One region of the Bacillus cereus group sp. BfR-BA-01383 genome, then DNA from elsewhere that is predicted to be linked to it. Evidence: riboswitches for the same ligand, from Rfam matches in the RefSeq annotation. Region 1 holds a riboswitch; each other region holds the start of a gene.

Region 1 (7,380 bases):
TATTTAGAAATGTTTAAATTTTTAAGATAACTGAATTTTGTCAGATATTTTTTATGTTGTCAACGATTTTTTGAAAAAATTTAATTTATCAATTCGATGAATTGCTTCTCGTAATCTATCTTCTGTATGCAAGAGACCAACACGGACATACCCTTCGCCATGCTCACCAAATCCAATACCAGGAGCAACTGCAACGTGTGCTTTTTCTAGTAAAATATCAGAAAATTGCTCAGATGTATATCCTTCTGGTACAGGAAGCCATGCGAAGAATGATCCTGTTGGAATATCAACATTCCAACCAATTGAGTGACAAGCTGAAATAAGAGCATTTCTCCTAGATTCGTAACTATTTACAAGATCTGTTACACAAGACTGTGAACTTAATAGTGCTTCGCGGGCTGCGTCTTGAACTGCACCAAAAATACTAACATACATATGATCTTGCAATAGGTTAATTGTTTCGATGACACTTTCATTCCCGACTGCAAAAGCAATACGCCACCCAGCCATATTGAAAGTTTTTGATAATGTGTAAATTTCAATTCCTGTATCTTTAGCGCCATCTGCTTGCAAGAAACTAACGGGTCTTTGACCATCAAACCCGATAGCACCGTAAGCAAAATCATGAACAACTAATATATTATGTTTATTAGCAAAATGAATGGTTGCATCAAAAAAATCTTTTGATGCAGTAGCGCCAGTAGGATTGTTTGGATAGTTTAAAAACATTAACTTTGCGCTCTCCGCAATAGAGTCATCAATTTTTGTATAATCCGGTAAAAAATTATTTTCTGCAATAAGCGGCATTGTTTCAAAGTGTGCCTTTGCTAAAGCAACTCCGGATAAATAATCTGGATAGCCTGGATCTGGAACGAGAATAGTATCACCAGGGTTTGTAAAACAAATTGGTAATTCTACTAATCCAGCCTTTCCACCAAACAAAATAGCAACTTCAGTTTTTGGATTTACTACTACATCATATTCACGTAGATAGAATGTTGCCACAGCTTCTTTTAAACTTTCATGTCCGCGAAATGGCGGATATTTATGATGAATGGTCTTTTCGGCAGCATCTTGTAAAGCTTTTACGATATGCTGTGGTGTTGGTTGATCTGGATTACCTTGACCTAGATTAATAACATCGTGACCAGCTGCAACGACTTTGTTAACTTTTGCAACAAGTGAAGCAAAAAATTGTGTTGGCAATGATGTTACTATCTCAGAAGGTTGAAATAATTTCATACTTTCCACCTCTTTTGAAAGTTGTTACAATTCTAGTGACAAATGATATAATCTTTCCAGTATTTTGTAAAGAAAAAAATAAGAATGGGGCTGACAAAATGAAAGTCGCATGTATTCAAATGGATATTGTCTTTGGAGATGTAGAAAAAAATATTGAGAACGCTAAAACTAAAATTAGTGAAGCGATGAAGGAAAGACCAGATGTTATTGTTTTACCAGAACTATGGACAACAGGATATGATTTAACGAGACTTTCTGAAATTGCAGATAGGAATGGATTAGAAACGAAAGAAAAGTTGAAAGAATGGTCGAAGCAATATGGTGTACATATTGTTGGTGGCTCGATAGCAAAGCAAACAGAGCAAGGTGTTACAAATACAATGTATGTTGTAAACAAGGAAGGAGATCTAGTCAATGAATATAGTAAAGTGCATTTATTTCAGCTGATGGATGAACATAAATATTTAGTAGCGGGTAATGAGACAGGTGAATTTAAGCTAGATGATGTAGAGTGTGCTGGCACAATTTGTTATGATATTCGTTTTCCGGAGTGGATGCGTGTTCATACTGCTAAAGGTGCAAAAGTTTTATTTGTTGTAGCAGAATGGCCATTAGTTCGTTTAGCACATTGGCGCTTGCTTTTGCAAGCGAGAGCAGTTGAAAATCAGTGTTATGTTGTTGCCTGTAATAGGGCAGGGAAGGACCCAAATAATGAATTTGCAGGTCATTCTTTAATTGTCGACCCTTGGGGTGAAGTTGTGGTAGAGGCAAATGAAGAGGAATCGATTTTGTTTGGCGAGCTTAAATTCGAGAAAATTCAAGAGGTTCGTAAAGGGATTCCAGTTTTTGAAGATCGTCGTCCAGAATTATACAAATAAAATGTTGACAAGTGATTTTTATTCTTGGTATAGTCTTCAACATAAAGTTAAAAATTCAAAAAATTATACAACTCTTATCAAGAGCAGGTGGAGGGATTTGGCCCGATGAAGCCCAGCAACCGACCGTAATACCATTGTGAAATGGGGCGTGTATTTACGCCAAAAGGCACGGTGCTAATTCCAGCAGAAAGTATACTTTCTGGCAGATAAGAGGGGAGAAGATTAACTTCAAACCTCTTTCTTTGTGGAAAGAGGTTTTTCTGCGTCAGAAAAACCTCTGAATTAAAAAAGGGGGAGAAGACGATGGGATATTATTCATTAACAGAAGTAACAGCTGTACAATATGCGAAAGAACGTGGCTATTTTGAAAAGGCAGCAAATGTAGTTTGCCATGAAATTGGAGATGGAAATTTAAATTACGTGTTCAAATTAGATGATGGAGTGAAGGCAATTATAATAAAACAAGCACTTCCATATGCGAAAGTAGTTGGTGAGAGCTGGCCATTGTCTATAAAAAGAGCAACGATTGAAAGTAAGGCACTGCAAATTTTTGCGAAGTATGTGCCAGAATACGTTCCGGAAGTATACAGTCATGATGAGAAGTTGGCAGTGACGGTAATAGAAGACTTATCAAGACTAACAATTACAAGAAGAGGATTAATAGACGGAGAGGATTATCCACTTTTATCTCAGCATATCGGTCGTTTTCTAGCAAATGTTTTATTTTATACTTCAGATTTCGGTCTGCAGTCAGAAGAGAAAAGGGTACTAGAAGGTACATTTGTAAATCCAGACCTTTGTAAAATTACAGAAGATTTAGTGTTTACAGATCCGTTTGGGCATTACGATACGAACGATTATGAACCAGATTTACAACTAGCTGTTGATGAACTTTGGAGTGATAAAACTTTAAAACTAAAAGTAGCGCAATATAAATATAAATTTTTAACGAGAAAAGAAACGCTTATTCATGGGGATTTACATACTGGTAGTATTTTTTCATCGCCTTCTGAAACGAAAGTGATTGATCCAGAATTTGCAACGTACGGTCCATTTGGATTTGACATCGGTCAATTTATTGCAAATCTATTATTAAATGCTTTATCTAGAGAAGAAGAACAGAGAAGGGTGCTATTTTTCCATATAGAGAAGACATGGAGTTATTTTGTAGAAACTTTTACGAAATTATGGATTGTAGAAGGTGTAGAAGTATATACGAAAGAAAAACAGTGGTTACCAATTATTTTGCAAAATATCTTTACTGATGCTGTAGGATTTGCAGGATGTGAATTAATTCGAAGAACAATTGGTTTAGCTCATGTAGCTGATTTAGATGAAATAGCAAATAAAGAAAAAAGAATTCAAGCTAAGAAACAAGCTCTAAACTTAGGAAAAGAACTAATAAAATATGAATCTAAGAGTGCTGATATTCAACTGTTTCGAACATTATTTCAACAAACAGTTTCAGGGGGCATAAAAGCATGAGTACGATTGTTACTGTGCCGAGATCTGTAAGTTGGAAAGGTGATACAATTGCGGTATTAAATCAAACAAAGTTGCCGCATAGCACAGAATACAAAACGTTAACGACTATTGAAGAGGTTTGGAAAAGTATTGTAATGCTAGAAGTACGCGGAGCACCTGCAATTGGAATTGTAGCAGCATTTGGTTTGGCACTGGCAGCAAAAAAATATAATACTGTACATATTGAGGAATTTCAAAAGAAGTTTAATAGAGATTGTAATTATTTAGGGACATCACGTCCGACGGCAGTGAATTTATTTTGGGCAATTGATCGCATGAGAGAATCTATTCGAGAGATTACTACAATAAAAGAAGCGCGAAAAATATTAGAAGCGGAAGCGCTTTGCATTCAGCAGGAAGATGAAGAGGTGTGCCGGAGTATTGGAGAACATGCGTTAACATGTTTTGCAGACGGTGATAACATTTTAACAATCTGTAACGCTGGAAGTATTGCAACTGCACGATACGGTACTGCATTAGCCCCTTTTTATATCGGAAAAGAGAAAGGTGTGCGTTTACATGCATACGCGTGTGAAACGAGACCCGTTTTACAAGGTGGACGTTTAACGACTTGGGAGTTGAAGCAAGCGGACATTGAGGTCACACTTATTACAGATAATACGGCAGCTCATGCAATCCGTACGAAAGAAATTGATGCGATTATCGTAGGAGCAGATCGAATTGTCGCAAATGGAGATACGGCAAATAAAATCGGAACAATGAATTTAGCTATATTAGCAAAGTATTTCGATATCCCATTTTACGTTGCAGCTCCGTTATCTACATTTGATATTACGAAACAAACAGGCGCTGAAATTATTATTGAAGAAAGAGATGAAACAGAAGTTACGAAAATCTTTGGGAAACAAGTAGCCCCAATTGGAACTAATGTTTATAATCCTGCATTTGATGTAACGCCGAATGAATTAATTACAGGGATTATTACTGAGAAAGGTATTATATGCGGAGATTACAAACGAGAAATTGTATCATTATTTGAAAAACAAGCTAATACATAATAGCTTGTTTTTTTGTGCCTAAATGTGTTCTTTTCCCTTATTTATATAATGAAAGGAGGAGAGAGGGATGGAAGAGTGGATCAGGATGATAGGTAATGTGGGATTTCCTATTGTTGTAACACTATATTTACTCCATCGTATTGAAAGTAAATTAGATGGGGTAATTGTTGCAATAGAAAAACTGCCACAGCAATTACCAAAGTATGACGATCCTCGTGATAAAAAATAAAGTTTGCTCTTCGTGAGCAAACTTTATTTTTATTGAGCAGTATAACCACCATCGATAACGACAGCTTGACCCGTTATTCCTTTTGCTTTTTCACTCGCTAAAAACATAGCATAATCAGCAATTTCTTGTACTTGTAATAAGCGCTTTTGGGGTACAAGTGGATAAATGATATCTTCTAAAACATTTTCAAGTGGTACATTTCGTGTAGTGGCTAAATCCTCTAGTTGATTACGTACAAGAGGGGTATCGACATAACCAGGACAAAGGGCATTAACAGTAATTCCGTGGATAGCACCTTCTAAAGCCGCAACTTTTGTTAATCCAATTACGCCATGTTTTGCGCTATTGTAGGCGGATTTCCCTGCAAATCCAACAAGACCGTTAATCGAAGCGACGTTAATAATCCGGCCATACTTTTGTTTTTTCATAATCGGAAAGGCATGCTTAATTGCGATAAACGGAGCGATTTGCATAATTTTAATTAGCAGCTCGAACTTTTCAGTTGGAAAATCTTCAATTGGTGAAACGTGTTGCATTCCAGCGTTATTAATTAATATGTCTAATGAACCGAAGTGAGTAACTGCTTGAGAAATTGCTGCTGTAATTTCTTCTTCAGATGTAACATCACATTTTAAACCGATCGCTTGAAAGCCTTCTTTTTGTAATTGTTCAGCAGCTTCTTTCGCACGCTCTTCAAGACGATCACTAATAATAACTTTTGCGCCTTCTTTTGCAAAAGCATTTCCCATTTCATAACCAATACCACTCGCAGCACCTGTTAAAAAGACAACTCGATTTGTAACCATGGTGAAAAACACTCCTTTATATAAAAATTCTCTTATTGCTCTATTTAGAGGAAGAATCATAAAAATCCTGCAAACATTTGGAAAAAACATAACTGGCTATCTTGCAAAACAAGATAGTGGGAGGATTTGAATTATGTCGACAAGTCAAATGCTGAAAGGGATTTTAGAAGGATGCTTACTTGCTATTATCTCTGAAGGTGAAATATACGGTTATGAAATGAGTGAAAAGTTAGCGAAGTATGGTTTTACAATGGCAAGTGAAGGAAGTATTTATCCGTTATTAATACGAATGCAAAAAGAAGGATTAATAACAAGTGTAATGAAGGAGTCTCCATCTGGTCCAAAACGGAAGTATTATACGTTAACAGATAAGGGAGAAGATGCACTGGATGAATTTATGGGTCGCTGGGAAGCGATGCAAAGTAGTGTAGAGCGTCTACTTGAAGGAAAGGGGAGAAGAAAATAATGCTATCAAATGAAGCGCGTAAGTTTTTATTAGATATGAGATTATTTTTGACGGCAAAGGGTGTGAAAGAAAGTGATGTTCATAATTTTTTAGAAGATGCAGAACTCCATTTAATTGAGGGCGAGAGTGACGGGAAAAGTGTAGCAGACATTTTTGGAAGCTCACCGAAAGAATATGCACATGAACTTGTAAAAGTGATGGAAAAGGATAGACAAGAAACGTGGAAGCAAATCGGTTTTACAGTAATGAATATCGTTACGTTTTGGATTATTGCTTCTATCTTAGTAGTGAATAATGGGATTTTACAGCTTTCACTTATTCAGTGTATTGGTTATAGTTTCACATTAATGTTAGCTGTTATAGGCCCTAATTTTTTGCTCCGTAAAAAGACCTTTGTAACAAGCTTTACAAAAACATGGTTTTCTATGTGGTCTTTAGTCATGAGCGCTCCAATGTTTTTATTAGGAGCGGTTACGATATTAAATGTAATATATTCTACAAAGATGGTTACATTTACCCAAGTGCAAAGTTATATGTTAGCTGGAGGGATCTTTATCATCACAGTAGCTATAAATATATATTTTGAAGGATGGTTTAAAAACTTATATTTAATTATTCCTCTTTCTATTATGTTAGTGTTTCAAACATTTACATCCGAAGATCTTATGCCAATGTTATTTCAAATTATATGTTTATACGGAAGTTTATTTATTTTAATCTTCGTTGAAATTATGATGAAGGCGAATAGAAGAGAAACGGTAGAATAAGGGAGGGGTTATAATGAAGATTTCTAAAGAAGGCGGAAAGTTTTTAATCGATACGAAAGTGTATTTAATAACAAAAGGGATTAAAGAAGAAGATGTGGATGCCTTTCTAGAAGATGCAGAATTGCATTTAATAGAAGGGGAGCAAGAGGGAAAGACGGTAAAGGATATATTTGGTGATTCGCCAAAAGCATATGCGGAAGAATTGGCGAAAGAGATGGAGAAAGATAAGGGCGGGAGTATAAAAAGTATTCTTGCAATGGTAATTGGTATTGGTGGATATTGGTTACTTACAAATGTTTTATTTGGAAGTCCAAATCAGCAGTTTACGTTAACGAATGTACAGTTAATTGGTTATCCTATCATCTTAATCATTACAATTATTGGAACAATTGTCGCGTTTAGAATGTCTTCTTTTAAAAGTAAATTAGTAGAGTTTGGAATTATTTATG
Region 2 (8,207 bases), on a different contig from region 1:
TCCACTGGAAAACCATTCTGCTAATACGATACTAAGAGCAAGTTGCGCACAATTAAATACCGTCCTTTGCATCGGTAACCGGCGAAACAATTGGATACTTAACATCACACCCACACATGAAACAACTGTTATATGCATTCCAAACTGCCAATTCATTGTATAAATAAGCGTAAGGCTAAGTGTGATTCCACCTCTCCAAATACGGATAGGAAAATACTCAGTAATTCCCATAAACATAATTAGCAACAAAAGCAGTATAAGATGGGAAGGCATTTCAATTAAAAATAAGGAAATCATAACAGCCATTAAACCAAGAAAAGAGATAGCATAAATATAAAAACTAGCTACTTTCTCTCTCATAGAAGTAAAATCTATCTTTCTCAAAACGATCCCTCCCTCAAAAGTTTATTACCATCATTATCTAATAAAAAACCGGCACTGGCAAAATGAGAATGTTCCCATTAGCCAATCACCGGCTGTGCGCTGTCCCTTAGAAGGGATGACACAATATTAGTATAAAACAGGACTCTCCGTTCAGCTACCCATCAAATGTTATATTTGTAAATATATTCTATATCTATCGTATAGAACTAAAGATGTATATGAATCAATTTCATAACAAAAAACTCTCTTCAACTAGACAGAGGGAGTTTATTACCCAATTATAAAACTTCGTTCACTAAATGATACATAAGGTGAAATATCATTTTATTTCTATATTCATTATAACAAAAAGATACATAACTAAACAGACTTGTAATAAAAACCCATAAAAATTAATATATGGTTATACAGTACTTTTACTGTATGATGATTTTAAGAAATTCCCCTTAAAATCAACTTACTCACATACCTTTATACAGTAATTGTTCCCCAATTTCTGTATATCAAAAAACCTTTCATTCATTTGAAAGGTCTTTTTGAGCCTGTACATACTCTTCTTTCGTATTCACATTCATAAACCAATCTGCATTCGCTTGTACATCTTCTCCAGCAACATATTTCACATTACATTGTGATAAAAGCTGCCCCATACTTCTTTTCTCTTCTTGAAGTAAAGTGTAAATCTTCTCTTTCACACGGTTATGATACGCTGCAAGTAACGGCTGTTTTCTTCTATTAATAATAGGTACAACCGCATCGTACTCATCACTCATTTGTTCCAATAAAATAGTAAACCACTCTTGCGAAACGTTTGGTGCATCGCAAGGCATAATCACGTACCAATCTGCTTCGATATATTCCATTCCTGATACCATTCCAGCAAGTGGGCCGTTTCCTTTATAATGCGGAATATCTTCTATAACAGGAACTTGTACGAGTTGCTCCACTCGCTCTTTTATATCGGAGTGACTAATGACTACAACTTCTTGGAGCACAGTTGTCATCACTTTCAAAATATGCTCAATAAAAGTACTCCCTTGCCAGTTCGCCAACGCTTTCGGCTCACCGAATCTACTCGACATACCGCCTGCTAATACAATTCCAGCCCACTTACTCATTGACGATGCAGCTCAAATGTAATATGACCTAATTCCGGTAAAATTAATTTATTCATCGCAAGGCGAACTGCTCCGCTAGACCCTGGCATTGAGAAGACTACTTTGCGTCCAATTGTACCGCTGATCGCTCTACTTAACATCGCGCTACTCCCAATATCTTCTAAATAACTAATCATGCGGAACAACTCACCAAATCCAACAATTTCTTTATCTAATAGCGCGGAAACTGCTTCTATCGTTACATCACGTTTCGTAATACCAGTTCCGCCATTCGTTAATACAACATCGACATCTTCCCTATGATAACCAGCTAACACTGCTTGCTGAATACTCTCTTTATCATCATTTACAATTTCATAAGAAGTCACTGTATGTCCTGCTTCTTTTAATAATTCATGTAATAGCTGGCCGCTCTTATCCGTCTCTTCCGTACGTGTATCGGAAATCGTCACGATCTTGCAGCGTACTTCTTTTGGCGCTTGTTTTTTATGTTCATTGACACTCATTTTTCATCTTCCCTTTCATTTATCTTGTACAATTATGTATAAATCAAAGAATTCAATATGATACAATATAAGTATATTTATCCATATAAAGGAGATTTTTATGTTCTATAACATAAAACGATATGTACCTATTATACCTTTTTCAATGCATCGCTTACGGGTTTGATATTAATTTTTTAAAATTGTATGTACTGATGCTTGATGGTGATATTCGTTACTATTTGACTAACACATTAATTCCTCTCTTACTTGCCTATGTAGTAAATTTTATTTTTAAACGTTCTATTTCTAAATAAGGAGGTTTACATGTTATGGAACTGTACAAAAAATTAACAACAACATTCATCCTCTTATTTATCGCTTCCATCACTGTCGGCTTTTCTTTAAAAGGCGCAATTCCATACGCTACATTAGTGAGCATTATATTTGCAACGTTATTTTTACTGAGCAGTGCATTTTGCGCGGGCAAAGCACGCCAAATGAAAGGGTAATTACATATGTTCCAGGAGAAACCGATAGTTTGCAAATCATGCGAAAAGGAAATATCAACGTATGAGAAAGCGTGGATTCATATGCGATTTCCGGCAAGTGGCATGACAAATATGAAAAAGTATATTGTAGCTCATGCATTCAAATCATAAGTAAAACAAAATAAAAAAAGCTTTGCGCTCACCGCGCAAAGCTTTTCTTCATATATTATAGACCAGCTTGCTCTTTTAAAGCTGCAGCTTTGTCTGTACGTTCCCATGAAAGATCTACATCAGTACGTCCGAAGTGGCCGTAAGCTGCTGTTTGTTTGTAAATTGGGCGACGTAAGTCTAGCATTTTAATAATACCAGCTGGGCGAAGATCGAAGTTGTTACGAACTAGTTCTACTAGTACGTCTTCAGATACTTTACCAGTGCCAAATGTATCAACTGAAATTGATACTGGTTGTGCTACGCCGATTGCGTATGCAAGTTGTACTTCTGCTTTATCAGCAAGACCAGCTGCTACGATGTTTTTCGCAACATAACGAGCTGCATATGCTGCAGAACGGTCAACTTTTGTTGCATCTTTACCAGAGAATGCACCGCCACCGTGGCGAGCGTATCCACCGTAAGTATCAACGATGATTTTACGTCCTGTTAAACCAGCATCACCTTGAGGTCCACCAATTACGAAGCGACCAGTTGGGTTAATGAAGAATTTCGTTTCTCCATCCATTAATTCAGCTGGAACTACAGCTTTAATTACATGTTCTTTTAAATCGCGATCGATTTCTTCCCATGTAACATCTGGATGATGTTGTGTAGAAATTACAATTGTATCCACACGTACAGGTTTACCATTTTCATCATACTCAACTGTAACTTGCGTTTTTCCATCCGGACGTAAGTATGATAATGTGTCATCTTTACGTACTTCAGTTAAACGGCGAGCTAATTTGTGAGCAAGCGAGATTGGAAGTGGCATTAATTCTTGTGTTTCATTACATGCGAAGCCAAACATTAAACCTTGGTCTCCCGCACCAATTGCCTCAATCTCAGCGTCAGTCATTAGACCTTCGCGTGCTTCTAGCGCTTGGTCAACACCCATAGCGATGTCAGCAGATTGCTCATCGATAGATGTTAAAACTGCACAAGTTTCTGCATCGAATCCATATTTTGCGCGTGTGTAACCAATGCCTTGAATTGTTTCACGAACGATTTTCGGAATATCTACATAAGTAGAAGTCGTAATTTCCCCCGCTACCAATACTAAACCAGTTGTTACAGTTGTTTCACAAGCTACACGTGCATTTGCGTCCTTTGATAAGATCGCATCTAAAATTGAATCAGAAATTTGGTCACAAATTTTATCTGGATGTCCTTCAGTTACAGACTCAGATGTGAACAGATGACGTTTTTTTGTCATGTGGTAAACCTCCCTACAGTAATTGTATATATTGTACGGAACTCATCCTTAATTTGCCACAAACTGCGACATACATTTATTCTCCCACACAAGCATACAGAAAAACCTTTCCCACTTAACATAGAGGAAAGGTTTAATTTGCTACTTGCATACTGCTTTTTGCCCTTTGCTCTTATCGTTCGAGACCATTAGCCTCGCACAGGTTTTAGCACCTATTCACCTGTATTTACCACTACAAGTGAGGTTGCTGGGCTTCATCGGGCCTGTCCCTCCGCCAGCTCGGGATAAGAGAGTATCCGTCCCAACCTATACTAAAGAAATGATATTCATTTGTCAATTAATATTCACATTTTCCTAAAAGTTTTTCTCCATAAGTATAGAATGAAATATAAATAAGGAAATAATACATTCACACAAACAAAAATAAATAAATAGTATACATTATTTATATAATTGTGTTATACTCTTGCTAGGGATTACGAGAGAAATATTTCATTAAATGAAAAGGATGGTATATAAATATGAGTACTGTGAATGTCCAAATTGGTTTACATGAATTATTGAACGGAAGCAATGCACAGATTCAATTAAGTGTTCCGCAATTAGTGGAAAAAGTATTAATGCGAAATGAAGGGAAATTAACTTCTACTGGTGCAGTTTCTGCTTCAACAGGAAAATACACAGGACGTTCTCCTAAAGATAAATTTATTGTGAAAGAAGCATCGGTTGCTGACAAAATTGCTTGGGGTGCAGTGAACCAACCGATTTCTGAAGAACATTTTAATAAATTATATACGAAAGTTTTAGAATACTTAAAGGAAAAAGAAGAGTTATTCGTCTTCAAAGGATTTGCTGGCGCTGACCGTAACTATCGCCTACCAATTCAAGTTGTTAACGAATACGCATGGCATAATTTGTTCGTACACCAATTATTTATTCGTCCAACTGAAGAAGAATTAACAAATCATGAATCAGAATTTACAATTGTTTCTGCACCGAACTTTAAAGCAGATCCAGCAATTGACGGTACAAATTCTGAAGCATTCATTATGGTTTCATTCGAAAAACGTATCGTACTGATCGGTGGTACAGAATACGCTGGTGAAATGAAAAAATCAATCTTCTCTATCATGAACTTCTTACTACCTGAACAAGATATTCTTTCTATGCATTGCTCTGCAAACGTAGGTGAAGAAGGCGACGTAGCACTATTCTTCGGTTTATCTGGAACAGGTAAAACAACATTATCTGCTGATCCAAACCGTAAATTAATCGGTGATGATGAGCATGGCTGGTCTGATAACGGCGTATTCAATATTGAAGGCGGTTGCTATGCGAAATGTGTAAACCTTTCTCATGAGAAAGAACCACAAATCTTCGATGCAATCAAATTCGGTTCAGTTTTAGAAAACGTTGTCATTAATGACCAAACACGTATCGCTGACTATAACGATACTACTTTAACAGAAAATACACGTGCTGCATACCCTATGCATGCGATTGACAATATCGTACTACCAAGTGTTGCAGGACATCCAAATACAATTATTTTCTTAACTGCTGATGCATCTGGCGTATTGCCTCCAATCAGTAAGTTATCAAAAGAGCAAGCTATGTACCACTTCTTAAGTGGTTACACTAGTAAATTAGCAGGAACAGAGCGCGGTGTTACATCTCCGCAAGCTACATTCTCAACTTGCTTCGGTTCACCATTCTTACCACTTGATGCATCTCGCTATGCTGAAATGCTTGGTGAAAAAATCGAGAAACATGATGCGAAAGTATTCTTAGTAAACACTGGCTGGACTGGTGGCGAATACGGCATTGGTAAGCGTATGAACTTAGGTTACACTCGTGCAATGATTCAAGCAGCGCTAAGCGGCGAACTTGCAAAAGCTGAAACAGCTAAACATGACATCTTCGGTCTTGAAGTTCCACTTCACGTACCAGGCGTACCTGACGAAGTGTTAATGCCTGAACAAACTTGGGCTGATAAAGCTGCTTACAAAGCAAAAGCAATTGAACTTGCAAACGAATTCAAAGAAAACTTCAAAAAGTTTGATAGCGTTTCTGACGATATTATTAACTTAGGCGGCCCAATCGCTTAATAATAAAAGTTTCTGATGGAATAACCCTTTACTCATATGAATAAGTGTCGTGTAACCGTAAAGTTTCGCGTACTCACCGACAAAACCCAATGCGGCTTAACGGTTACACACACTTACATAAAAAAGAAGCTTACGTGAAAAACGTAAGCTTCTTTCTATATATTCTTTACTTTACCCACATGCAAATCACAGCTTCGAACACATAAATTATATTCCTACTCACTACATCCCTCTGGTTTTACACCACATGGGGCTAAAAAAGGATCTAACCGCTTCTACCCAACGCTGGATCCTCTATTCCATCTAAAAAGAAGCTTTTTATCTTTTTAGCTCTTCGTTAATTCCTTCTCATCCTTCATACTATAGTAGCCTAAATTAACAACAATTAAGAAATAACCGCCCATAATCCCTACTGCGAATGCCCACATAACCATATGGTGCTCAATTTCGTACATAATCACAGCACCCAAAATGGCAGCTGCAAAACGATTGAACATACCGAGCGTCGGTGCTTTCGTCTTCTTTACAAGACTATCTCCAAGCTTCTCAATCCGTCTTCCTAAAAGCCAAACACAATACATACTTACAATAAGTCCAATTCCAGCACCTAGAAAATGCGCTGAAAACGGTGTTAACATCCAGCCTAATAACAGAATACCTAGTAAATAATACGATTGAATTTTAAACGCTCTTAATGACATACTAATCATACTGTACTCCTCTTCAGTAGTTTTCATCTATCCAACAAAAGCTGTATAACTCATTTTTTTCGAGCTCATACTACTTAAAAATCCATTTCACCCAAATTAAAAACAACATAAACACGCTGTTTATGTTGTTTAAATGTTTTTATAAAATAATATTATACAAGATTTTAAACATCATACCCTCATAATTTGTGACGTTTTTCCAAACATTTTTCGTCCGTTTATGAAAAAAGTGATATCAATCTATGAACATACGGATATGATGTAATAAGTACACAAAAAAGGGGGCGTCTAATGACTTATTTTTTAATGGCTCTCATTCATCTCATTGTCCCTGCACTTATTGGACTTTCATTGTATTGGTACACAAAAAAACATAGTATTTTCTACGCTGTCCTCGGTGTCCTTCTTCCAGGCATTATTCTTATTACACTCTTCCGTCTTCCATTTTTAAACTTAATCCCACTTATTACTGCGATCTTATTTCTCATCTTCTTACCAAAAATAAAAAAATAGGAAAGCAGATCATAGGTGATCTGTTTTCCTATTTTGATATAGGTTCCCCCGCAGTAGAATGTACTTGTACCCTCTCTGATTTCACAAACCATAGACCAAAGAAAATGATAATTCCACCGATTATTTGTTGTAACGATACATATTCATTCGCCCATACTGCAGCAAATAAAACAGCTACGAGCGGTGTAATATACATATATACCATCGTATGTGATGCTCCAATTTTTTGGATACCAACATACCACATCACTAAACCGAATACTGTTACAAAGAAAATAGAATATAGTAAGGCAAATAGTGTCATTCCGTGTGTAATGTGAAATGGCATGACAAATACATGTGGCCCACTTAACAATACAAGCGGAATCGCTCCAACTAATGCCGACCATGCTGTAACACGAAGTGCCGAATATTTTTTAATTAATGGCCCTGCTAAAACAGGATAAAGCCCCCAACATATCGATGTAATTAGTCCAATTCCATTTCCGTAAAAAGAACTAGCGAGTGAATGCCCGGCTACTAAAACTAATGCAGCACCGGCAAAGGCAATCATAGAACCAATGAGCTTTCGAGAAGAAAACTTTTCTTGTTTCAAGAAAATCGCAAATACAGTTGTAAAAATTGGTGAAATAGAAATGAGTAAAGAGGCATTTGTAGCGGATGTATATTTAACAGTTTCCATAAATAGCGTTTGATACAATACAATCCCTACAACGCTAACAATGATTAATCTTGGTATATCTTTTCGCTCCATGTAAAGCGACTTTTCCATAAAGAATGTAAGTAATAACAGTAGTGGTGCCGCAGCCATCATTCGAAGCGCGGTAAACTCAATTGCGGTAAATTCTACAAGTCCGTATTTTGCAATCGTATAGTTAATACCCCAAATAATAACGACACTTAAAATTAATAATTCAATTCCCCATCTTCTCATGCGTATCCCCTCCGCAAAGAGTATTATACAGAAAATTC
Region 3 (8,207 bases), on a different contig from region 1:
ATTCGCAAAATCAAACGATATTTTACGCGATTATATGAAAACAATTGGCTACTAACTTATAGGAGAAGGTGAAACAAATGAAGGAATATATAATGTCTCGTGTATTTAAAGCATCCGCTGGAATCGCACAGGGTATTTTCGTATCCCTCGGAATTGGTTTACTGATCGAAAATATAGGAAGAATTGTTGATATCCCATTACTTATTACAATCGGAGTTGTTGCAAAATCACTTATGGCACCAGCAATTGGAGCCGGGATTGCTTTTATGCTCGGTGCGAACGGGCTCGTAATCTTTTCGGCGATGGTAGCAGGAGCAATTGGAGCTGGTTCAATTTCAATTACTGAAGCTGGTCTCATCATTACAACAGGTGAACCAATCGGTGCATTATTAACAGCGACTTTAGCAGTTTATATTGGCAAACGATTAAGTGGAAAAACTGCTTTAGATATGATGCTCGTTCCATTTGCAGCAATATTAGGTTCTGGTATAGTCGGTATTTGGTTAGCACAAAATATTAGCCCAGTTTTAAATACAGTTGGAGCATTCATTAAAGATAGCTCAGCTGGTAGCCCGTTCATCGCTTCTGTCGTGATTGCTGTAGTTTGGGGGCTGTTACTTATCTCCCCAGCTTCATCAGCTGCGTTAGCGATAGCGCTTAGCTTAGATGGCCTTGCAGGAGGTGCAGCACTTGCAGGATGTGTTGCTCAGTTTATCGGATTCTCTGTTATTTCAGCAAAAGAAAATAATTTAGGTGGCATATTAGCTCAGGCACTTTGTACTCCAAAAGTACAGTTGCCGAACATTACTAAAAATCCAATGATTCTCGTCCCAACTGTCGTCGCCAGCGCTATAGTCGGCCCAGTATCAGCATTAATTTTCCACCTGGAAGCAGGGAAAGAAATTGCAGGTCTTGGATTAAGCTCTCTTATCGCACCAATTAATTTAATTTCCAGCCAAGGATGGGAAGTTGTCCCAGCGATGATAATCACTTATGTCATCATTCCAGTAGCTGTTTCTTATATACTTTACATCGCTCTTAAAAAAGCAGGTCGTATTCACTCTGGTGATATGACTGTACCGCAATCTTAATTTGAAAATCTCCTTAATAATAGATAAAAGCAGACTGAAGAAGCCACAGTCTGCTTTTTTGTTATGTTACATTTTATAGTTTTGTTTTACTGGAACTCTTATTGGTTCTTTTGCTAACAATAGCTGAACACCGAAGTATAATATGCTTGCAAGCGTCATTCCAGAAACGGCATCTACAAATGCGTGTTGCTTCGTAAATAGCGTTGATAAAATGATAAGTGTACCGAAGAAAGTAAGAATGTAATATTCAAAAGCATGTTGTTCTCTACGTTTAAAGGCAGCTAACATAATCACAAATGTAGTAAGGACGTGAATGCTAGGGAAACAGTTTACTGGTTGATCGATACTATAAATATAGCGGACTAGTTCGGAAAATACGTCTGTTCCAACGACGGTTGGACGAGGTACAGTTGTTTGCCAAAAATAATAAACAGAAAAACAAGCAAGCTTACCAAGAACTACACTACTTAAAGTAACGTAATATTGCTTTCTATCAGCAAAACAATAATAAATAAGTGCACCGTATAAGTATGGGAACCAAAGTAAATAAGGAATAATAAATGCTTTCACAAATGGAATCCAATCATCTACTACTGTTGTGACGTCTACTGCGTGAACAGCTGATTTATTTAATACATCGTAAAGGGGACTTACGAGTACGAGTAGAAATATATAACTTAACGGAAGAAAAGATGAAAGTTTAAATTTCTTCATGACAATCTCCTATGTTTTTTAGTAATGTAAGTAAATTCAATTGATTATAATATAGAAACACGAATGGAGCTATCGATTTTACTTACATTTTCTTGAATTCACCTTACGTTTTTGTCACTTGACTAAAAGAAGGGGAGGGTGCTAAATGAAGCGTTTATCATATTTCTTAGTTTTTATATTGTTATGCCTAGTCAGTGCTGGATGTGCAAAGGATAACGAAGGAGAGAAATTAGAATATAACGGGAGAGCACTAGTAATTGGAGTTGTTGGTGAAAAGCCGAGAGATACGTTTAGAAATATAAAATTTGAAAGTGTAAAGTTAGAAGAGATACAGAAGAAATCAGCAAAAGTTGATGGATTTCTAATAATGAAGGAGCACTTTCAAGAAGCTTCAAAAGAGCAGTATAAAGATTTATTTTCATCTTTAAAGAAACCAGTATTTTTTATCGGTTTACAAGATAAATCATATTCAATTTTTATCACAAAAAATGTAGAGTATAAAAGCGCACCAAAAGATATAAATGCTATGTATACGCAAGGTTTTGCGAATATTGGGAGTGGTGAAGGGCAACAATGGGGAGTTGGTTTATCAAATGGTGGAAATACAGAAGAAAGTATTCATAATATGTATATCGTAGTATTTCAAACAATTGCAGATTATTTGAATAGATCATGAGAAGCCTTTATGTAGAAGGCTTTTTATTTTTTTAATAAACGTTTGTTTAAGAAGTATGTTCGGTAAAAAGAAGGAATGCAGTTTAAGGGGGATATAGAAAAATAGGAAATTAATCAAACGTTTGTTTAAGGTGTATGTTCGGTAGGAAAGAATCGATGTAGCTCAAGGGCTACCATAGGAGACTAGGAAATTAATCAAACGTTTGTTTAAGAAGTATGTTCGGTAGGAAAGAATTGATGCAGCTCAAAGGTGCACATAGAAAAATAGAAAATTAATCAAACGTTTGTTTAAGATATATGTTCGGTGTAGTTGGCGAAAAGATTCTAAAAAAAAATTATATGTTTATTTTCCCTTGAAAATGGCGGAAAAATAAGAAAAATTCGCAGGATTATTAAAATTTATCACGAAATAAGTAAAAGTTTAGCGAATAATCGTTTGAAATAATAAAACGTTTTCTATATGATAAAGGTAAAGGTTAGTAAAAAAGTAGGTGAATTTATGACAGTAACATTTTATTCATATCCAAAGTGTGGCACATGTCAAAAAGCAAAGAAATGGTTTGAGGCAAACGATGTAGCATATGAGATGATTCATATTGTTGAAAATCCACCGTCAAAAGAAGATATACGTAATTTACATGAAAAAAGTGAATTACCATTAAAAAAATTCTTTAATACAAGTGGAATGCGTTACCGCGAACTTGGTTTGAAAGATAAGTTAAAAGATGCAAGTGAAGACGAAATGTACGAACTTTTAGCATCTGATGGCATGTTGATTAAACGTCCAATCGTAACAGATGGAACGAGTGTAACACTTGGTTTTAACGAAGAGCAGTTTGAAAGTGTGTGGAAAAAGTACCAATAAGGTATTTTTACATAATTAATACATTCACTGGAGGTACAGTCATGAGCATTCCAAATAATTTACGTTACTCTGAAGAACACGAATGGGTAAAAACAGAAGGTAATGAAGTTGTTATCGGTATTACTCACTTTGCACAAGGTGAGCTAGGCGATATCGTATTCGTTGAACTTCCTGAAGTAGGTGCAACAATTGAAGCTGACGAGCCATTCGGAAGCGTAGAATCTGTTAAAACAGTTTCTGAATTATACGCACCTGTAAGTGGTAAAGTTGTAGCAGTAAACGAAGAATTAAGTGACCAACCAGAACTTGTTAACGAATCTCCATACGAGGGTGCATGGATGGTTAAAGTTGAACTTTCTGATGCAAGCCAAGTTGAGAAGTTATTAACTGCAGAAAAATATGCAGAAATGACGAACCAAGACTAATTATAGTCGAATAAAAAGGACAGCCTTTGTGCTGTCCTTTTTATTTTGTGTTACATAATGAATTTGAAAGCACATATATATTAATTATTATATAGGAGAAGGTTTTTGAAAAAAGTTTTTTCACTGAGGATGCGATTCTTCCTATGAAGAAAAAAGCATCTTCTGTACGAAAGAACCTTAGCCAACAGGGCTGAACAGTCGCCTCCGCTTTTCTTTTGCAAAAATAAACAGGAAACAACATGAAAATAACGAATATACTATATACTAAGTTAAAGGTTGTATAGTATATGGTGATCGGGTGATGACATATGATTTATGTAGAAAAAGTCATTATTGTAGAAGGTAAATCAGACAGAAGAAAGATTGAATCTATTATTCGTGAACCGGTGGAAATTGTTTGTACAAATGGTACAATTGGTTTATCGAAAATGGATGAGCTCATTGATCAGTTTTTTGATAAGGAAGTGTATGTACTAGTGGATGCTGATGATGCTGGAGAAAAGTTAAGGAAACAATTTCGCAAAGAATTTCCACAAGCAGAGCATATTTATATTGATCGCTCGTACCGAGAAGTGGCAACTGCGCCGTCTTCACACTTAGCAAATGTATTATGGGGAGCTGACATTGACGTTTATACAGAATATTTACGGTAAGGAATGATAGAAGTGATTGACTGGACAGGAGCCGAAGCTACAGCCCTAATAGAAAATGAAGAAAAAACAGTGTTATATGTGTATACTCCAATGTGTGGAACATGCCAATTGGCAAAAAAGATGTTAACGGTCGTTGAGATGACAATTGAAGATTTGAAAATTGGAATGTTAGATTTAAATTATGCCCCGCATTTAGCAAAAGAGTATGGGATCGAAAGTGTACCGTGCTTACTTGTTTTTGAAAATGGGACACTAATGAAGAAGATATATGCATTTCATTCGGTTGAATATTTATATACGGAATTAAAGTAGGCGGCAAAGTTTTTGCCGCCTCGACATATTTCTTGGGAAATATGTCGAGAACCAGGATGGTTACAGTATTTGTCGAGCGAAAGTAACAGGATTGCTCTTTAGTAAGAGGGAATGGTATGTAATAGAAAGTGATATGAAGGATGTGATTTAGGGTGAAATTATATTCTTTGCTGCAATCATTTGTAAATTACGCTAATGGTCAATATCATTTAGAACCGCTTTTAAGACAAGGAGAAAAAACTGTTAATTTTCGCTTTGGAGATGAGAGTTATTCATTACAAATTTCAAGAGACTATATAGAACTGTTGAAAGAGGAAAGAGGAACGGAACAAATTGTTTGTGTGGATGAAGAGGATGTAGAGCAATTGGTGAACGGAAATGTACGATTGCAAATGCTAATAAACGATGGACGTGTACAATATTTAGGAACATATCGAACGATGCTATTGGTTGAATCGATGTTCCATATATGTAAACCGATGTCAGTAGGTGCTTAAAATTCTGAAGGTTCATTTTTTGCGAAAATTTCTGTTGACATGGTGTGTGGATGTTGATACAATTCAATTCATAAAATATAGACAATTTCATAAATTACAAATCAGACGAAAATTAAATCTGATTTCTCTTATCAAGAGAGGTGGAGGGACTGTGCCCTGTGAAGCCCGGCAACCGTCAACTTATGTTGAAATGGTGCCAATTCCTGCAAAGCAAATGCTTTGAGAGATGAGAGAGAGGGATAATGTTGTTATATACGCATATAAACCTTTCTGCTTCTCTAAAGCGGAAAGGTTTTTTTGTTGTTTGAATGTGGAGGACATTCAAATAATAAAAGGAGTTATAACGATGGACTACACGCATCAAAAATAAAAAATTGCGGAGTCGATCTAAGGTTTTATGAAATCTAGCTCCAGCGGCTAGAACAGTCGGTCGTTTCATCCCCTCCTATGAGGCAAAAAACGCCTCTACGTCAGGGATTCCAACGTCCTCTTGTTCTAAACGAGCCGCTTGCGCTTTTTATTTAAAAAAGGGGTGAACATCATGATCTTATTAGAAAATGTAAGGAAAATATATAAGGCAAAAAGCGGTGATGTCACTGCTGTAGATAACGCCAATTTAAAAATAGAAAAAGGCGAGATATTTGGTGTTATCGGATATAGTGGCGCCGGAAAAAGTTCTTTAATCAGGTTGTTTAATCAGTTAGAGAAACCAACTTCTGGCCAAATTACAATTGCAAATCGTGTCATTTCAGCAATTACAGGAAGTGAGCTTCGGAAGGCAAGGCAAGAAATCGGAATGATTTTTCAGCACTTCAACTTACTTTGGTCACGAACTGTGCGGGAAAATATCGCATTCCCACTTGAGATTGCAGGCGTTGATAAGGAGAAGAGAAGAAAACGTGTTGATGAGTTAATTCATCTTGTTGGGTTAGAGGGAAGAGGGGACGCATACCCATCTCAGTTAAGTGGTGGACAAAAGCAACGCGTCGGGATTGCAAGAGCATTAGCTAATAATCCACAAGTACTTTTATGTGATGAAGCAACGTCAGCTCTTGACCCAGAAACGACGGATCAAATTTTAGATTTACTTCTAGATATTAATAAGCGTCTCGGTTTAACAATTGTACTAATTACACATGAGATGCATGTAATTCGAAAGATTTGTAATCGCGTTGCCGTAATGGAGAGAGGAAAGATTGTAGAAACGGGTCCAGTACTTGACGTATTCCGTAATCCGCAGCAGGACATTACGAAACGATTTGTACAGCAGTTAACGGATTCTGAAGATACAAATGAAACGATTGAAAGTTTAATTGAAAAATACCCAGATGGAAAAGTGATTCGCTTGCAGTTTATCGGTGAAGCTGTAGAAAGACCGGTACTTCAAAGATTAATGCAGCGCAGTGATATAGAAGTGAGCATTTTGCAAGGAAATATCGCACAAACGAATAACGGTTCTTACGGTAGTTTAGTCGTTCATTTAAATGGTGAGGAAACTGCGATCCAGCAAGCGATAGAAGGAATTCATCAAGATCAAGTAGAGCTGGAGGTGATTGCACATGGATAAGTTACTCACAAATGTTGATTGGAATCAAATGTTAGAAGCAACTGGTGAAACGTTATATATGACGGCAATCGCAGCTCTTGCCACATTTGTTTTAGGACTTATTTTAGGATTGTTACTTTTCATGACAGCGAAAGATAATTTATGGGAAAACAAATCGATTAATACGGTGATTGGAGCGTTCGTAAACATATTCCGTTCTATACCGTTTATCATTTTAATTATTTTATTAATCCCATTCACAAAAATCCTTCTTGGAACAATTCTTGGAGCGAGTGCGGCATTGCCAGCTTTAATTATCGGAGCGGCACCATTTTATGCAAGAATGGTTGAAATCGCACTTCGTGAAATTGATAAAGGTGTAATTGAAGCCTCAAAAGCAATGGGGGCAAAAACAAGCACAATTATTTTGAAAGTGTTAATTCCAGAATCATTACCAGCCTTAGTATCTGGTATTACGGTAACGACAATTGCTTTAGTAGGCTATACGGCAATGGCGGGAGTTGTTGGTGCTGGTGGCCTTGGGACACTTGCTTACTTAGAAGGGTTCCAACGAGGAAATAACGATGTAACAATCGTTGCAACAATTTGTGTATTACTCGTTGTATTTTTAATTCAATGGATTGGTGATAGTGTAACGACTCGAATAGATAAAAGATAATAAAAAACGGGAGGGCATTTCAAATGAAAAAATTATTACTTACGGCACTTATTTCAACTTCAATTTTTGGGTTAGCTGCTTGTGGCGCGAAAGATAAAGATGAAAATAAACTTGTTGTTGGTGCTTCTAACGTACCGCACGCTGAAATTTTAGAAAAGGCAAAACCGTTACTTGAGAAAAAAGGAATTGAATTAGAAGTGAAAAAATTCCAAGATTACGTGTTGCCAAATAAAGCGTTAGCGGATAAGGAATTAGATGCAAACTACTTCCAGCACATTCCGTATTTAGAAAAAGAAATTAAAGATAAAAAATATGATTTTGAAGTAGCAGGAAAAATTCATTTAGAACCAATTGGTGTGTATTCTCAAAAATATAAAAGCTTAAAAGAGCTTCCAGACGGGGCGACAATTATTATGAGTAACTCTGTTGCTGACCATGGACGTGGTTTAGCAATTTTACAAAAAGAAGGTATTTTAAAAATTAAAGACGGAGTAGATCCAGTTAAAGCAACTCCAAAAGATATTGCAGATAATCCGAAAAACTTGAAATTCAAAACGGATATCGAGCCTGGTTTACTACCACAAGTGTATAACAATAAAGAAGGCGATGCAGTTTTAATTAACTCGAACTATGCGATTGATGCGAAATTAAACCCAGAAAAAGATGCAATTGCGATTGAAGGAAATGATTCACCGTATGCAAACGTAGTAGCTGTTCGTAAAGGCGATAAAGATAAAAAAGAGATTAAAG

The links. A riboswitch is a leader RNA that binds a small molecule or an ion and turns the genes downstream of it on or off. The one in region 1 is predicted to bind S-adenosylmethionine.
Region 2: linked by a shared signal. The riboswitch ahead of metK (methionine adenosyltransferase) and the one ahead of mtnK (S-methyl-5-thioribose kinase) in region 1 are both predicted to bind S-adenosylmethionine.
Region 3: linked by a shared signal. The riboswitch ahead of MR065_RS18150 (methionine ABC transporter ATP-binding protein) and the one ahead of mtnK (S-methyl-5-thioribose kinase) in region 1 are both predicted to bind S-adenosylmethionine.

The regions. Positions count from the first base shown of each region.
Region 1 is NZ_JAKUFP010000001.1:96,576-103,955, reverse strand. It holds gene MR065_RS00575 (pyridoxal phosphate-dependent aminotransferase) at 52-1,242, opposite strand; gene MR065_RS00570 (carbon-nitrogen family hydrolase) at 1,257-2,120, shown strand; SAM riboswitch class I at 2,192-2,333, shown strand; gene mtnK (S-methyl-5-thioribose kinase) at 2,424-3,605, shown strand; gene mtnA (S-methyl-5-thioribose-1-phosphate isomerase) at 3,602-4,663, shown strand; gene MR065_RS00555 (YvrJ family protein) at 4,731-4,892, shown strand; gene MR065_RS00550 (3-hydroxybutyrate dehydrogenase) at 4,922-5,698, opposite strand; gene MR065_RS00545 (PadR family transcriptional regulator) at 5,832-6,164, shown strand; gene MR065_RS00540 (DUF1129 domain-containing protein) at 6,164-6,931, shown strand; gene MR065_RS00535 (DUF1129 domain-containing protein) at 6,945-7,380, shown strand, end outside.
Region 2 is NZ_JAKUFP010000002.1:86,348-94,554, reverse strand. It holds gene MR065_RS02700 (GAF domain-containing sensor histidine kinase) at 1-384, opposite strand, end outside; gene MR065_RS02695 (molybdenum cofactor guanylyltransferase) at 900-1,502, opposite strand; gene MR065_RS02690 (MogA/MoaB family molybdenum cofactor biosynthesis protein) at 1,499-2,008, opposite strand; gene MR065_RS02685 (hypothetical protein) at 2,320-2,499, shown strand; gene metK (methionine adenosyltransferase) at 2,705-3,904, opposite strand; SAM riboswitch class I at 4,074-4,195, opposite strand; gene pckA (phosphoenolpyruvate carboxykinase (ATP)) at 4,426-6,012, shown strand; gene MR065_RS02670 (ATP synthase subunit I) at 6,339-6,722, opposite strand; gene MR065_RS02665 (hypothetical protein) at 7,014-7,235, shown strand; gene MR065_RS02660 (DMT family transporter) at 7,264-8,169, opposite strand.
Region 3 is NZ_JAKUFP010000021.1:19,994-28,200, forward strand. It holds gene MR065_RS18105 (L-lactate dehydrogenase) at 1-55, shown strand, start outside; gene MR065_RS18110 (PTS sugar transporter subunit IIC) at 78-1,091, shown strand; gene MR065_RS18115 (phosphatase PAP2 family protein) at 1,158-1,805, opposite strand; gene MR065_RS18120 (hypothetical protein) at 1,951-2,481, shown strand; gene MR065_RS18125 (arsenate reductase family protein) at 2,980-3,345, shown strand; gene gcvH (glycine cleavage system protein GcvH) at 3,387-3,770, shown strand; gene MR065_RS18135 (toprim domain-containing protein) at 4,079-4,423, shown strand; gene MR065_RS18140 (thioredoxin family protein) at 4,427-4,735, shown strand; gene MR065_RS18145 (hypothetical protein) at 4,888-5,232, shown strand; SAM riboswitch class I at 5,358-5,465, shown strand; gene MR065_RS18150 (methionine ABC transporter ATP-binding protein) at 5,774-6,799, shown strand; gene MR065_RS18155 (methionine ABC transporter permease) at 6,792-7,457, shown strand; gene metQ (methionine ABC transporter substrate-binding lipoprotein MetQ) at 7,481-8,207, shown strand, end outside.